4 regions of the Nitratireductor sp. ATLC21 genome follow, and region 4 is predicted to be linked to each of the others. Evidence: predicted binding sites of a transcription regulator. Region 4 holds the regulator's gene; each other region holds the start of a gene.

Region 1 (3,886 bases), on a different contig from region 4:
AACCGGCCGATCAATAAGCCCCCGACATTCTGGACAATTAAAGGTTTTCCGTGACGAATGGCCGGTCAATCACTATATCCGGCCCAATGAGCACGACGATTGACACCCTTTACGACGATTTCGCCTTCCTCGATGATTGGGAAGAGCGTTACCGTTACATCATCGACCTTGGCAACAGCCTGCCTCCCTATCCCGAAGCTGCGCGCGACGAGGCGCACCGCGTACGCGGCTGTGTCAGCCAGGTCTGGCTTCATACCGAGCGTGGAGAAGGCACCGACCCCGTCCTTACCTTCAAAGGCGATTCGGACGCGCATATTGTCCGCGGTCTGGTGGCCATCATGCTCCTCCTGTTTTCCGGCAGGCGCGCCAGCGAGATTCTCGACATCGATGCCGAAGACGTGATGGCCAAACTCGGTCTCGACGAACATCTCACACCACAGCGCGCCAATGGTCTGCGCTCCATGGTGCAGCGCATAAAAAAAGAAGCTACGGAAGTGGCCCCGGCAACAGGTTGATTGCCTGTTGCCGGGCAATCAGCACATCGCTCATGCCATTTTCGGACGATAGTCCTGTGCACCCCAATGCAGGATCGGCCTGCCGGTTTCGCTTTGTCTGCGTGTCTGAGGCTCATAATGGCGGGCCAGCGCACCCAGCGCGGTCTTAAGCACCACCTTTGCCGAACGGACGGGCCATCCCCGTTCCAATTCCACCTGTTCGAAGCCCTTCAGAAAACAACATATATCAACCAGGACACCGGCGAGCTCCGGCCCGACGGCCTCGAGCGCACGATCGACACGTTGACGCGCGGCCAATGCGGCTTGCGTCAGTTCAACACCGCCCCCGGCGCCGGTACCCCGCTTTTTGCCCGACACGCACGCCATCCAGTTGGCAGTCAGGCGCGGCATGATCTGACCGCGCGTGTAATCGGCGCGCAGTTTTTCACCAGCGTCGAATTCAGTCCGCGTCAAGAAGGGTTCGCCATTGCGCATACGCCGGCTCGCCAGGAGCGCCAAGGGAGATTCGCTCAGCGTTGCAGTAAGGATCGTTTTTTCGGCACCCTGCTGTAAAACCCTGCGCTCGATCTCGCGATGCTGGCTTGTAAAAGGTTCCCGCTTTGCTGCCACTCGCCGCGCACAGGCGACACCCGCACTCGACAACGCCACCCTGTCCTTGCCAAGGCGTACGAGGTCCTCCTTGTCCAGCGCCTCCAGAACCTCAAGCGATATGGAGATCGTCCCCTGCTCGCCGCCATCGAGAAGCACGCTTCCCTGCTTTGCGCCGGGTTGCAGCCATGCCTCTCCCTTCTGGAGAAACCGCAGACAGCGGGATCGTTCGCGCAGATGGCGAAATTCGCTCTTGTATACAGCCATATCAGCGCAGCTCCGTGTTGCGAAAAGCAGCCGCAGTAACGCGCTCGGTCATGAGGACGATCCGATCGAATTCTTCGTCGTCACGCATATCCTCAACAATGTGGCATGCGTATTGAACCGTGGTTCGGTCACGACCGAACCCGCGCCCGACTTCACTCATATTGAGCCCGAGCACCACATGCGCAGCATACATACCGATCTGCCGCACACGTGTGACACTTGTCGAAGACCGGCGCGTTTCACGCAGTTCGCGTCCGCTTACATTGAACAGTGCAGCCACGATGTCGAGAACGCATTCGCAAACCTCTCCGATCCGTTCTTCAGGAATCGGACTGAGACGGCGTTGCAGCGTCACCGGTGAGTGATTCTCAGGCGATTTTACCCGCCCGTCTTCTTGTTCCGTCGATTTGGCAGCGTTTGAAAGCACAGACTTTATCCCTTCACAGGAAAGAGGAATAAATTCTTATACCCCACACCTCCATAGGCGGGAACAAATTACGAACAGATAAAACGGTGAAATTTCATAAACCTCTGAAATTACTACCAAAACAAAATTCCGTCGCGAATTCCTCTTCTGGTTTATCCCCGCCGCGCCAGCCTGCCTCATAGTCATCGCTCACCATCAAAAGGATTGAGCATGACTACGGTAAAGAAGGAGAGCCTCGCCTTTCTCGAAGCCAAGCGGAAGCGCAATGAAGAGGCAAGGCAGACGGCGGCACTTTTTCTTCTCGGAGGACTGGATCTCGAGAAGGTGCAGCAAAGCTCAGGTCCAGAGCGCAACAACATACTTCGTCGCCTGCGGCGGTTGATTGAGAGAGAGCGCCTGAAAGGGGTCAGGAACCATTGGAGTTACGACCTCAACCGACACATCGCCCTCAGTCAGGCGTTCAAGCGGTTGTCCATCACTACGCGCTCCAGTCTTTCTTGCTGCCCTATGAATAACCGCCCCCCTGCGGGTACAGGCTGACGACTGTCGAGCTCACAAAAAAAGCGGCGCACGAAGCGCCGCTTGAACACAGGAACATAGCGTTGGCGCCATGCGCCAGGCTAAACTATTTTTCCTTGCGTTTGCGTCCTAAACCCATTTGCTTTGCCAGTTTCGAACGCGCCACGGCATAGCTGGGGGCCACCATCGGGTAGTTGGCGTCCAGTCCCCACTTTTCCCGATACTGTTCCGGCGTCATGCCGTAATGCGTCATCAGGTGCCGCTTAAGCGACTTGAACTTCTTTCCGTCCTCAAGACAGATAATGTAGTCGTCATGCACGGAGCGCTTCGGGTTCACAGCCGGTTTCTGCTTTTCAGCAGGTGGTGCTTCTGGAGAGCCGCATACACGGCCGAGCGCTGCATGAACGTCTGAAATCAGGTTAGAAAGTTCGGATGCAGGAACAGGATTGTTGCTGACGTAAGCAGCGACAACGTCTGCGGTCAGTTCAATAAGAGTATCGTCGTTTTTTACAGAATCTTCGTTCATTTCGTTACCTTGCCCCAACGTCTATTCAAATCCACCACCTCATGCCGCCAGTGATGAGGTGTCTATAGGAATCCCTATTCTGCAGGCTTTTTTTTGTCGATTCCCGAGAAGGCAGCAATCATATCGTTTTTTTTGTTCGACCGGTCAACTCACAATCTCAAATTAATACTACCAGAAACCTGAGACTGATTGTTTATCACATCTCAAAAAATCGTATTTCATTCCAAAAATCAGATCTGCTTAAATTTAAACTCACCAATTAAGCAAATCGACCTTATCGATTTTCATCCTCGTGGCTTTCGCACCCACAAAAGGACGAATGCTTACGCATTTCCGCCAATGCAGCTGCTACAAGGGATTACCATCGATCCCTCGCCCTATCGAACAATACACACCGAACATTGAATTATACGAAGTATATAAGAAGAACTTATCTTTGATCTTCTTTGATACTTTCATCGTCGAGCGATACCGCTGCCTCACTCGCAGGCGATGCCATGTCATCGTGCACGGAACGCCCCCAGAGTTTATAGCCGGCAGCATAGGCCGCCTTTGCCAGAAGATGAGCAGAAATCGGAGCGGTGAGGAGAAAGAAGACCACTGCCGCCAGCGCTCTCGTTACGATCGCCTGATCCTGTGCGAATATCGCCAAGGCGACAAGCATGAGCCCGGACCCGAGCGTCCCTGCCTTCGAGGCAGCATGCATGCGCGTATAAAGATCAGGAAGTCGCAAAATACCGACCGCCGCGATCAGGGTGAACGCCGCGCCAATGATAATGAGAAGGCCCGTGAGTATGTTGAACAGGTCGTCCATCATTGCTCCTTGTCGCCGTAGATGCCGAGCGTATCGCGCCTCACAAACTCCTGCTCATAACGTCGACTGAGAACGAAGCGGGCAAACGCAACCGTTGCAAGAAAGCCGACAAGCCCCAGGGCGATGGCAATATCGAGATAAAGCGTGAAGCCTGTGCGGATGCCTATGACGGCGATGAAGCCGATCGCGATCGTGACCAACATGTCGAGAGCAAGAACCCGATCGGGCAG
Region 2 (3,886 bases), on a different contig from region 4:
AGCTGTGATGGCGAGAGATTGAAGGACAGAAACAGGTCTTTCGGCCAGTCGCGCGCGGCCTCGGTGGCCTTGCGAAGAACGAGCTGAGAAAGCTGGCCGATAATGCCGCGCTCTTCGGCGATGGGGATGAAAATACCGGGGGAGACGGGTCCCAGATCCCGGTCTGTCCATCGCGCCAGCGTCTCGAAGCCGACAGTGCGGCGCGTTTCAAGATCGACGATCGGCTGGAAGTGCGGCTCCACCTCTCCCGCAGCAACGGCGCGTCGCAATGCCTGTTCGATATGGGTCACCCGCTTGGCGGCTTCTTCCATCTCGCGGGTGTAGACCACCACAGCCCCGCGCCCGGTGCGTTTTGCCTGATAGAGCGCGGTTTCGGCCTTGTTGAGCAGAACCTCGCTTGTTTCCTCTTCGGAATAGTAGAGCGAGCAGCCGGCTGAAGCCGAGAGCCGCGCCGTGCGCTGACCCACGTCATAGGGGGCGGAGAGAATTTCAATCAGCAGCCTTGTTTTCTCGCGGGCCGTTTCTTCGCTGAAGACGAGGGGAAACAGAAACGCGAATTCATCGGCGCCGATCCGCGTCACGGTGGAATTGCCATCCATCGCCGCCCGAAGCCGCATCGCGACCTGTTGCAGGATTTCATCGCCGGCCGCGCGGCCGAAGAGGTCATTGATTGGTTTGAAGCCGTCAAGGTCGAGAACGCCGATGGCGAAGGGTGCGGGATCGTCGGCGCGCTCCTCGATCAGTCGATCAATCTTGTCGAAGAACCGGCGCATGTTTCCAAGGCCCGTCAACGCATCGGTGAAGGCAAAATCGGACTGGTCTGCCGTTATCGTCCGTTCAGGTGCGGGCGCCGGCTGCATCGAAACTCCGTTGCTTTGGCGATTTTTTGATCACATGGGCCGAACCATGGACCTAAATTGTTTAGGAATCGTATCCAATACACCCACAATGCGCACTTGGTTTTGCTCGGTCTGAGAGCGGCGTCGCACATGGGTCGACGCACTGTCTTGACACGCGGGTGTCCGCGCCGTCATCTGCTGACATTGGTGGATGGAGTTTGACGTCGCGGGCTGTTTGCCAGCACCTTGAGATCGGATGTCAAATACATAAATTCCACTCGGGTCCCATCCCAGGAAACATAAAGCTGCCAGTGGCATCGTGTTTCCAATATTTGCTCTAGCGGCCTGGGCGGCCAAAGTGCGAATGTTGAATGCGTGCTGCCTGAGTCCCGCCGGAGTTTATTTCATGCCCCTCAAAATCGCGGTCCAGATGGACCATATTTCCACCGTTTCGATTGCCGGCGACACGAGCTTCGCGCTCGCGCTGGAAGCGCAGGCTAGGGGCCATGTGCTCTGGCACTACACGCCGGACAAGCTTTCCATGGTCGATGGCAAGGTCATCGCCTGGGCGGAAGCGCTGGAAGTGCGCGATATCAAGGGCGATCATTTCACACTGGGCGAGCCGCAGCGGCTCGATCTGTCGGAGATGGACGTGGTTCTTTTGCGTCAGGACCCGCCCTTCGACATGAACTATATCACCACCACCCACATCCTTGACCGGATTCACCCCGAGACATTGGTCGTCAACGATCCTTCCTGGGTGCGCAACAGTCCCGAAAAGATCTTTGTCACCGAGTTCGCGGATCTGATGCCCGAAACGCTCATCACCCGGGATACGCGCGAGGTCGACGATTTCCGCAAGAAGCACGGCGACATCATCGTCAAGCCGCTCTATGGCAATGGTGGTGCCGGCATCTTTCATCTCAAGGAGGGCGACCGAAATCTCGCCTCGCTGTTGGAAATGTTCATGGGAGCGTTTCGCGAACCCTTCATCGTGCAGCGTTATCTGAAAGAGGTAAGAGGGGGCGACAAGCGGATCATCCTTATCGAGGGCGAGCCCGTGGGCGCCATCAACCGGGTTCCCGCCGAGCATGATTCCCGTTCAAACATGCATGTGGGCGGGCGCGCCGAGCATGCGGAGCTGACAGATCGCGAACGTGAGATTTGCGCGCGCATCGGCCCGTCCCTGCGTGAACGCGGCTTCACCCTTGTCGGCATCGACGTGATCGGCGACTGGTTGACGGAAATCAATGTCACGTCACCGACAGGCGTAAGGGAAGTGAAGCGTTTTGGCGGCGCCGATATCGCAGCCTTGTTCTGGGACGCGGTCGAGGCCCGTCGGGCCCGTGGATAATCCCGCAAGACGAATGGTGCGTTCCTCAAACACAACCATTTGCAATCGGAAGACAACCATAGCGATTTCTCGTTCCTGAAATGTTCTTGATCTGGTCGCCGCAAGCTGCTTCAATGTGGTTGTGGGGCGATCGTATTTCTTGTTCTGGCTGTATTCCGGAACTGCGCATGTGATCGCTCAATTCTATTTTGGGCGTCTTGCAGGTGCGTGGCCATTTGCCCTGAGAGCGCTCCAGGGAGTGGGGGAAGCGCATGGTTTCGCATGTCTGCACCGTCGCCTTTCAAGGGGTGGAGGCCGTTCCTGTCGACGTTCAGGTCATGATCGCGCCGGGCAAGATGGGAACGCAGATCGTCGGGCTTGCCGACAAGGCGGTCGCGGAAAGCCGGGAGCGCGTGCAGGCAGCACTGCATGCGTCCGGTCTGTCGATGCCGCCCAAGAAAGTGACGATCAATCTCGCACCCGCTGATTTGCCGAAGGAAGGGAGCCATTATGATCTCCCCATCGCCCTCGGCCTGATGGCGGCGCTTGGCGCTGTCCCGTCGGATGCGCTGTCAGGCTATGTCGTTCTCGGTGAGTTGTCGCTCGACGGCACCATCGCCGCGGTCAATGGTGTGTTGCCGGCGGCCATTGGCGCAAACGCCATGGAGCGCGGCCTGATCTGTCCCCATGCCTGTGGGGCCGAGGCGGCCTGGGCCGGTGCAGACATTGATATTCTCGCGCCGCGCAGCCTGATCGCGCTCGCTAATCATTTCCGTGGCACCCAGGTGATGAATCGGCCCGAACCTGCGCTCTATCCTCCGCCGGCTTCGGTGCCTGACCTTGCTGATATCCGTGGGCAGGAAGCGGCCAAGCGGACACTCGAAGTGGCGGCTGCCGGAGGGCACAACCTCCTGATGATCGGGCCGCCCGGAGCGGGCAAATCCATGCTGGCGCAGCGCTTGCCGTCCATTCTCCCTCCGCTGTCGCCGCGCGAGCTCCTGGAGGTGTCGATGATCGCTTCCATCGCGGGGGAACTGGCGGATGGGAAGTTGTCGGACCGGCGCCCCTTCCGCGCGCCTCATCATTCAGCCTCCATGGCTGCCATCGTGGGCGGTGGGCTGAAGGCAAGACCCGGAGAAGCATCGCTGTCTCATCACGGCGTTCTGTTTCTCGATGAATTGCCGGAATTCTCGCCCCAGGTGCTGGATTCTCTGCGCCAACCCCTGGAGACAGCGGAATGCGTGATTGCTCGTGCAAACCATCGTGTTAGCTATCCGGCCCGCATCCAGCTTGTCGCCGCCATGAATCCGTGTCGATGCGGTATGGCAGGCGAGCCCGGTCATCGCTGCCGGCGTGGGCCGCGCTGCGTCTCGGATTATCAAGCGCGCATTTCGGGCCCGCTGCTCGATCGTATTGATCTGCGCATCGAGGTGCCCGCCGTATCAGCCGGCGATCTGATCGGCGGAGCAGAGCGGGCCGAAACGAGCGCCGTTGTCGCAGAGCGGGTGGGTTTCGCCCGGCAGAAACAGCAAGCCCGCTATGTCGCGCTCGGCCTTCCCGCGTGGACGACCAATGCATCCTGCTCCGCAGCTCTCATGGAAGATGTCGTTGCGTTGGATGCCGATTGCACCAGCTTGATCCGTGATGCGAGTGAAAAGCTCGGCTTCTCTGCCCGTGCTTATCACCGGGTGCTCAAGGTCGCCCGCACTCTCGC
Region 3 (3,886 bases), on a different contig from region 4:
GTCCACCAAGGGCTTCAGTAGCGACTCGATCTGATATGTCACAAAGCGTTCGGCACGGGCAGCCACCTTGTCGCGTGCCGGCCCGGTAAGCTGCTCATCTGCCAGAAGCACCACACGCGGCTTTAATGCATCCTCGCCAGCCACCAGGGTTGCGATAGGCTGTCCGAGCCAACGCAGCAGACCATCAGAATCGAGCGCCAGATCTCCATTGCCCGATGAGGCAAAACGCTCCGCACGAGCTTCATACTCGGCCGCGAGCGCTTTTTGCGCGGCTGCCTTGACGGCGCGCGCATCCTCGCCCTCCGCCGAACGGTCGGCAGTAAAGCGGAACCCTAGCATCTCACCAACATGGTGCCCCTCGACAAGGACTTCGCCAACGGGGCTGATTTCTGCTTCCGGCATTGCATTCTCTCTCAGGCGCTTCATGAGCACGGAAGTCCTGCGGTCCACAAAGCGTTTCGTCAATCGCTCATGCAGCGCATCGGACAAACTGTCCTCAATCTCTCGTGTTTTTTCTTGCCAGTGTGTCGCATCGGCCAACCATCCGGGCCGATGCGAGACAAATGTCCATGTGCGGATCTGCGCGATCCGCTGCGATAAAGTGTCGATGTCCCCCTCGGTAGACGAGGCACGTTTGACCTGTTCAGCCATATAGTCTTCATCGACATGGCCCATTCGCGCCAGATCAGAAAAGACTGCACCAACAATTTCCGCGTGCTGGGCCGGTGCTATACGCCGGTAATCGGGCAGCACACAGGCTTCCCACAGAAGCCCGACGCGTTCACGCCCTTCCGCCAGCTTGCGTATGTCCTCATCCCGCGACAGGAATTCGAGCACTTTGGCATCCGCAGCAGGCAGTGCGCGAGTGAGTCCCTCAACCGGAGGCGGCATATCAAGAGATGCCTTGAGAGCGTCAACGCTTGAAAAGTCGAACGCGGCCGTGCGCCATTGCAGCACCTTGACCGGATCAAACTCATGCGCCTCGATACGATGGACCAGCTCATCGGCGAGTGGGTCCACCTGGCCCGTCACACCAAAGGTTCCGTCCCTCAAATGTCGGCCTGCACGTCCGGCGATCTGGCCGAGTTCCGACGGATTGAGGTCGCGATACTGGAAACCGTCGAACTTGCGGTTTTGCGCAAAGGCAACGTGGTCCACATCGAGGTTGAGCCCCATGCCGATGGCATCCGTCGCCACCAGATAGTCAACATCGCCGGATTGATAGAGCGCCACCTGCGCATTTCGGGTGCGCGGGCTCAACGCGCCAAGCACCACGGCGACACCGCCGCGCTGGCGGCGGATCAGTTCGCCGATCGCATAAACCTCATCGGAGGAAAAGGCCACGATGGCCGAGCGACGCGGCAGCCGCGTGATCTTGCGCGAACCGGAATAGGTAAGCACCGACATGCGCGGCCGGGTTATGACCGAAAGACCCGGCAGCAGCTTTTCCAGGATGCCGCGCATCGTACCGGCACCGAGCAGCAGCGTTTCCTCGCGGCCCCGCAGGTGCAGGATGCGGTCGGTGAAGATATGCCCGCGCTCGAGATCAGCGGCAAGCTGCACTTCGTCGATGGCGACAAAGGCCACATCCGCCTCACGCGGCATTGCCTCCACAGTACACACCGAGAAGCGCGCGCCCGGCGGCGATATCTTTTCCTCGCCGGTGATCAACGCCACATGCTGCTCACCCACTTTGGCGACAACACGCGTGTAAACCTCGCGAGCCAACAGGCGCAGTGGCAGGCCTATTATCCCGCTCGAATGCGCCACCATACGCTCAATGGCGAGATGCGTCTTGCCCGTGTTGGTAGGGCCGAGGATGGCTGTGACGTTGCGCCCCGAAAGTGTCCGGGGACTGGCATTCTGATTCTGGAAATTCATAGGGCCCGGAAAGCCGTCTACCTCAGCGAAAAAAGGCGAGCACACGGGTTAGCACGCTTTGCCTTCGCATTCCAAGGCAAGACTGACACTCCGCCGACAAAGCCTGCCAAAACGGGCAGGAGAAAAATTTGATTGTTAAGGTTTAGAACGAGTCTGGAACGAATCAGCGACGAATCACTGACTTCGAGTGTTTCCCGTTTTGTTCACCCCAATATGCTGTGCATCGCTCAGCACGTGGGCCTACATGCTGAATCGACACCTTGCCCAAATGGTATGAAACCGGGGATGAGCGTTAACTTTTGAGCGAAAGGCAGAGGACCGCGTCTCTTCTTCCCTAACAAGCATAAGATTTTGTTAGGAAAATTTGCTGAGCGGTTAACGGGTTTTCGACGCTTCGAAGACCCACGCGTTAACACTTCGACCAAACCCGGAACGAATCGGCGACGAATCAGTGATACCAGAATGTTCCTGGTACGTTCGCCACTACATCTGGTGTTTTCCACCAGCTGTCGACAGATAAGGAACAGCTTATCCACAGGACCGAAGTGTCAGGATGAATGTCGCGTTAACCAAATTGCTTCAATTTGATACAGAGATACGCAAGGCACGACGCTCGCTTTTCTCCACAGCACCCGGTCATCCAGCCGCGCAACGCAGCAGTTTTTCCTTCAGACGAAGTACTGTCCGCCATTGACCGTCAATGTCGACCCGGTCATGAACCCGGCCTCGTCCGAAACCAGAAAAAGCACGGATCTTGCAATCTCCGAGGCCTCGCCCAACCGCCCCACCGGGATCTGGGCGATGATTTTCTCGCGCACGGCTTCCGGCACAGCCATCACCATGTCTGTGGCGATATAGCCCGGGCAGATCGCGTTCACTGTCACATTGAATCGCGCCCCCTCCTGGGCCAATGCCTTGGTGAAACCGATCTCGCCGGCCTTGGCCGCCGAGTAGTTGGCCTGCCCCATCTGGCCCTTCTGACCGTTGATGGAAGATATATTGACGATGCGACCGAACCTGCGTGAGCGCATACCGGCAAAAACCTGATGCGTCATGTTGAAGACGCCGTTGAGATTGACATCGACAACCGCGCGCCAGTCTTCCACCGTCATCTTGTGGAACATCACATCCCGCGTGATTCCGGCATTGTTGACCAGAACGTCCACCGGCCCGAGATCGGCTTCGATCTTCGCAACACCTTCGGCACAGGCATCATAATCGGCGATCGACCATTTGTAGGCGGCAATGCCGGTTTCCTCGGCAAACCGCGCCGCCGCCTCGTCATTGCCCGCGTAATTCACCGCGACCCGATAGCCAGCACCCCTGAGGGCTGTTGCTATTGCCGCGCCAATGCCACGGGTTCCACCGGTAACAAGTGCCGTCTTCATGCAGGTCGCCTCCCTGAAAATGAATCGTCCCCGCCGCCTTCGCCCCATTGTGCCTGAGCGATAAGCCGGCTGGCACGCGACGTCTGCCGCCGCGTGCCGGCAAACAATCTACAGCGCTTCCACGCACATGGCGACGCCCATTCCGCCGCCAATGCAAAGCGTCGCCAGCCCCTTCTTCGCGCCCCGGCGGCGCATCTCGAAGGCCAGCGTGTTGAAAATGCGTGTGCCCGAAGCTCCAATCGGATGGCCGATGGCGATCGCTCCGCCATTCACGTTCACGATCTCCGGGTTCCAGCCCATATCCTTGTTCACGGCACAGGCCTGTGCGGCAAAGGCCTCGTTGGCTTCGACCAGATCGAGATCTTCCGCCTTCCAGCCTGCCTTTTCCAGCGCACGGCGCGAAGCGGGGATCGGCCCCGTGCCCATGATCGCCGGATCGACACCTGCCGTTGCCCAGGACGCGATGCGTACGAGCGGCGTCAAACCACGGCGCTCCGCCTCGCTTTCGCGCATCAGAACCACCGCAGCAGCACCGTCATTGATGCCTGATGCATTGGCCGCCGTCACGGTGCCCTCTTTGTCGAAGGCCGGACGCAGCTTCTGCATACCCTCAAGGG
Region 4 (3,886 bases):
GGCAGGGTGGACCGCGCTGCCATCGCTGATGGGCCGCTGGCCGGTTATTGTCTGATGCGCCATGCGGGCGCGGCGGTGGCAGGTGAAATCCTGGCTCGCTATGCGGAAGCAGAAGGCGTTTTTGTCCTTTGCGGTCCGGGCAACAACGGCGGTGACGGCTATGTCGTTGCGCGCCTGCTGGCAGAACGAGGCCTCCGTGTCCGCGTTTTTGCCGAGGCCAAACCGGTCGCGAGCGGCGATGCGTCGCGCGCGCTTGAGGATTGCCCGGTTGAGGCAGAGCCATTCACCGCTTTCCAACCCACGCCAGGATGGATTGTGGTGGATGCGTTGTTCGGCGCAGGCCTGAAACGCCCGCTTGAAGGGAGGGCAGCCGAGATTGTCGCCAGGGTAAGCAGCAGTGGGCTGCCTGTGGTCGCCATCGATCTGCCTTCCGGCGTTTGCGGGGTATCCGGAAAGCCACTCGGTGCCGCCCTCTCGGCGGAAGTGACTGTCACCTTTTTTCGCAAGAAGCCGGGGCACCTCCTCGTGCCGGGACGGCAAATGTGCGGTGACCTTGTCGTTGCGGATATCGGCATCGCAGACAGCGCGCTTGATACAGTTGGTCGAGCACTTTGGGAGAACCAGCCTGCTTTGTGGCGGGAAGCCGTGCCGAAGCCCTGTGTCAGCGCGCACAAATATTCGCGCGGTCATGTGGCCGTAATTTCTGGTGGGGCAACCTCGACGGGTGCGGCTCGGCTTGCCGCGCGGGCAGCGGCGCGTGCGGGGGCAGGGGCCGTGACGATGCTTTCGCCCACGAACGCGCTTTCGATAAATGCGATGCATTTGACATCGATCATGTTGCGCAAGGCCGACACCGTCGGCGAGTTGCAGGCCTTCCTCGCCCACCGCTTACCCTCCGGGGTGGTTCTGGGACCAGGAGCAGGCACTGGAGAGCGAACGCGCAGTTTCGCACGCGCGCTTCTCCATCAGGCCAATGACGCAAGCGGGTTGGTTTTCGATGCTGACGCCCTCACGGCCTTTAGCGACAAGCCGGATATGTTTTTCGATATGATCAAGGGTTCCGCCGCGCAGGTCGTTCTCACGCCGCACGAAGGGGAGTTCTCCCGACTGTTTCCAGGCCTGGAGGACGCGCCAGCGATTTCCAAAGTGCAAAGAGCGCGGGAGGCGGCAAGACGGTCCGGGGCGACGATCGTGCTCAAGGGGCCTGATACGATCGTTGCGGCGCCCGACGGGCGAGGGGCAATCAATGCCAACGCTACGCCACATCTGGCAACGGCCGGATCAGGCGATGTCCTGTCAGGAATTGCCGCAAGCCTTCTGGCTCAAGGGATGCCGGCCTTTGAGGCAGCGTGCGCTGCTGTTTGGATTCACGCAGAATGCGGTCGGTCATTCGGACCCGGTCTGATCGCCGAAGACCTGCCTGAAATGCTGCCGAAGGTGCTGCAGGGACTCACTTGAGAAAACGCTCTCTGGCCCTCGTCAGTTGGCCCTTGAGCCTCTTGTCGAATTCATGAACAGCAGCTTGGGCATGCTCCCTCGACGCCGGGTCAATAACGGCGCATCAACCCCACCAGACGCCCCTGGACCTTCACCCGGTCGGGGCCGAATATCCGTGTCTCATACGCCGGATTGGCAGCCTCAAGGGCGATCGATGCTCCCTTGCGACGGAAACGTTTCAAGGTCGCTTCTTCCTGATCGACCAAAGCAACCACAATCTCGCCGGGGTTGGCAGTCTGCGTCTCGCGGATGATGACGGTATCACCATCAAAAATTCCCGCCTCGATCATCGAATCGCCTTTGACCTCCAACGCGTAGTGATCGCCTCCACTCAGCATGTCTGGAGGCACGGCGATGGAATGGGTCTGGTGCTGGATGGCATCGATCGGAACACCCGCAGCGATGCGCCCCATGACAGGCACGGAAACGACACCGGCGAGAGCATCGTCATTGCTGGCTGACGGTTTGGGCGGGGCAGGTGGCGCTTTGCCGAGGCTGCCTTCGATAACGCTTGGAGAAAATTTGCGTGCGCCCGCATTCAGGCCCGGCGCAATCGAATCGGGCAGGCGCAACACCTCGAGCGCACGGGCGCGATTAGGAAGGCGGCGGATAAAGCCACGTTCCTCCAGGGCGGTGATCAACCGGTGAATGCCAGACTTGGACGCAAGGTCCAGCGCCTCCTTCATTTCATCGAAGGAGGGCGGGATTCCAGTCTCCTTCAAGCGCTCGTGAATGAACAGGAGAAGTTCGTGCTGCTTGCGGGTCAGCATGGTCGCCACCGAGAATCAGTTAAAAACAAAACCAGAACATACTGTATATGTTCCAGTTGTGTTCCGCAACTGCCGGTATTTGCTTCTCATTTAGGCGCTATGGCGCGTCAAACAGAGCCTTTGCGCCATCCGCTACGAACTGAACGGCGAGAGCAGCCAGTATCACGCCGAGAAGTCTGGTCAGGATCGATCGTCCGGTCTCGCCCAGAAAACGGTCGACGCGCTCTGCGAGTGTAAAAACCGCATAGGTGATGCCGATCGTCGTCAATAGAATTGCCAGCAGTGCGGCGGTTCCGCCAAGGCCGCCGAATGAGCCGGAAAGAAGCACGGTGGCAGAAATAGCGCCGGGGCCGGCAATCAGAGGTATGGCCAACGGAAAAGCTGCGATGTTTCGGATCATGTCGCGCGTGATGGCGCGTTCGGCGCTTTTTTCATGCCGCTCCTGGCGGCGTTCGAATATCATTTCGAAGGCGATGAAGAAGAGAAGCAGGCCGCCTGCCACACGGAAAGCAGGCAGGGTGATCCCGAAAATGGAAAGTATCGCACTGCCGGCCACGCCAAAGAGTGCAAGGACTGCGAAACCGATGATTGCGGCGCGAACTGCGACCTGATTCCGCTCAGATCGGTTCATTCCGACCGTCAACGCCAGAAAGAGCGGTGCCAGACCCGGTGGATCCACGGTCACGAGCAGCGTGACGAATGCGTTGAACAAGGTCTCGTAACCTGCCATCGGGGCCTCCTTTCAAACTGTCTAACCCAGTTGGGAGGCTCCAGAAAAGCTCTGATTGCGACGCTGTGCGCGTGTGCTGCGTCAATTTGTCTACGACACCATTCACAGACCAGCCATATGCGTCTGAAATCGCGTTGGATTTCCTTGGCTTCCGTCACTGCTCCGATTGGAGAATCAACGGCGCTTCATATATAAGAAGTCAGTGATTCCTTATTCTGTGTGTGACTCGATTTGACTGACCAGACAACGCCGACCGGATCGGACGAGCCCGACGATATCGAGCCGATTTCCATCATAGAGGAGATGCAGCGCTCCTACCTCGATTACGCGATGAGCGTTATCGTGAGCCGCGCTCTGCCGGATGCGCGCGATGGTTTGAAGCCGGTGCATCGGCGCATTCTCTACGCGTCGCATGAAAGCGGTTATCACTGGAACCGCAAGTATGTGAAATCGGCACGTCCGGTCGCCGATGTGATGGGTAAGTATCACCCTCATGGCGATGCGGCGATCTACGATGCGCTCGTGCGCATGGCGCAGCATTGGTCCATGCGTTTGCCGCTGATCGATGGTCAGGGCAATTTTGGCTCAATTGACGGCGATCCGCCGGCGGCCATGCGCTATACCGAATCGCGGCTTACCAAAGGCGCTCACGAGCTTTTGGAAGACATCGATAAGGAAACGGTCGACTTCCAGGACACGTATGACGGTTCCGGCAGCGAACCCAAAGTGCTGCCGGCGCGCTATCCGAACCTTCTGGTCAATGGTTCCGGTGGTATCGCGGTTGGTATGGCGACCAATATTCCGCCGCACAATCTGTCGGAAGTCATCAATGGCTGCGTGGCCATGATCGACAATCCGGCGATTGGTCTGCCTGAATTGCAGGAACTGA

Evidence for each region. Region 4 encodes LexA, which represses DNA repair genes until DNA is damaged. Its sites were predicted from a motif close to TGTTCNNNNTGTGTTCNG; they were not measured.
Region 1: a site for LexA is predicted at 1,857-1,874, ahead of AC2CHD_RS13225 (cytoplasmic protein). Genes of this name have one in related genera too.
Region 2: a site for LexA is predicted at 2,264-2,281, ahead of AC2CHD_RS15190 (YifB family Mg chelatase-like AAA ATPase). Genes of this name have one in related genera too.
Region 3: a site for LexA is predicted at 2,025-2,042, ahead of AC2CHD_RS17860 (helicase-related protein). Genes of this name have one in related genera too.

Annotation. Positions count from the first base shown of each region.
Region 1 covers NZ_JBXUOU010000002.1:1,195,996-1,199,881, reverse strand. Annotated here, with positions in the region: gene AC2CHD_RS13245 (DUF5330 domain-containing protein) at 1-17, shown strand, start outside; gene AC2CHD_RS13240 (SufE family protein) at 87-515, shown strand; gene AC2CHD_RS13235 (DUF6456 domain-containing protein) at 546-1,370, opposite strand; gene AC2CHD_RS13230 (helix-turn-helix domain-containing protein) at 1,372-1,725, opposite strand; gene AC2CHD_RS13225 (cytoplasmic protein) at 2,002-2,337, shown strand; gene AC2CHD_RS13220 (Ros/MucR family transcriptional regulator) at 2,423-2,842, opposite strand; gene mnhG (monovalent cation/H(+) antiporter subunit G) at 3,273-3,659, opposite strand; gene AC2CHD_RS13210 (cation:proton antiporter) at 3,656-3,886, opposite strand, start outside.
Region 2 covers NZ_JBXUOU010000003.1:159,837-163,722, reverse strand. Annotated here, with positions in the region: gene AC2CHD_RS15200 (putative bifunctional diguanylate cyclase/phosphodiesterase) at 1-860, opposite strand, end outside; gene gshB (glutathione synthase) at 1,246-2,193, shown strand; gene AC2CHD_RS15190 (YifB family Mg chelatase-like AAA ATPase) at 2,445-3,886, shown strand, end outside.
Region 3 covers NZ_JBXUOU010000003.1:694,232-698,117, reverse strand. Annotated here, with positions in the region: gene AC2CHD_RS17860 (helicase-related protein) at 1-1,881, opposite strand, end outside; gene phbB (acetoacetyl-CoA reductase) at 2,550-3,269, opposite strand; gene AC2CHD_RS17850 (acetyl-CoA C-acetyltransferase) at 3,378-3,886, opposite strand, start outside.
Region 4 covers NZ_JBXUOU010000001.1:473,937-477,822, reverse strand. Annotated here, with positions in the region: gene AC2CHD_RS02365 (NAD(P)H-hydrate dehydratase) at 1-1,458, shown strand, start outside; gene lexA (transcriptional repressor LexA) at 1,548-2,267, opposite strand; gene AC2CHD_RS02355 (MarC family protein) at 2,365-2,997, opposite strand; gene gyrA (DNA gyrase subunit A) at 3,229-3,886, shown strand, end outside.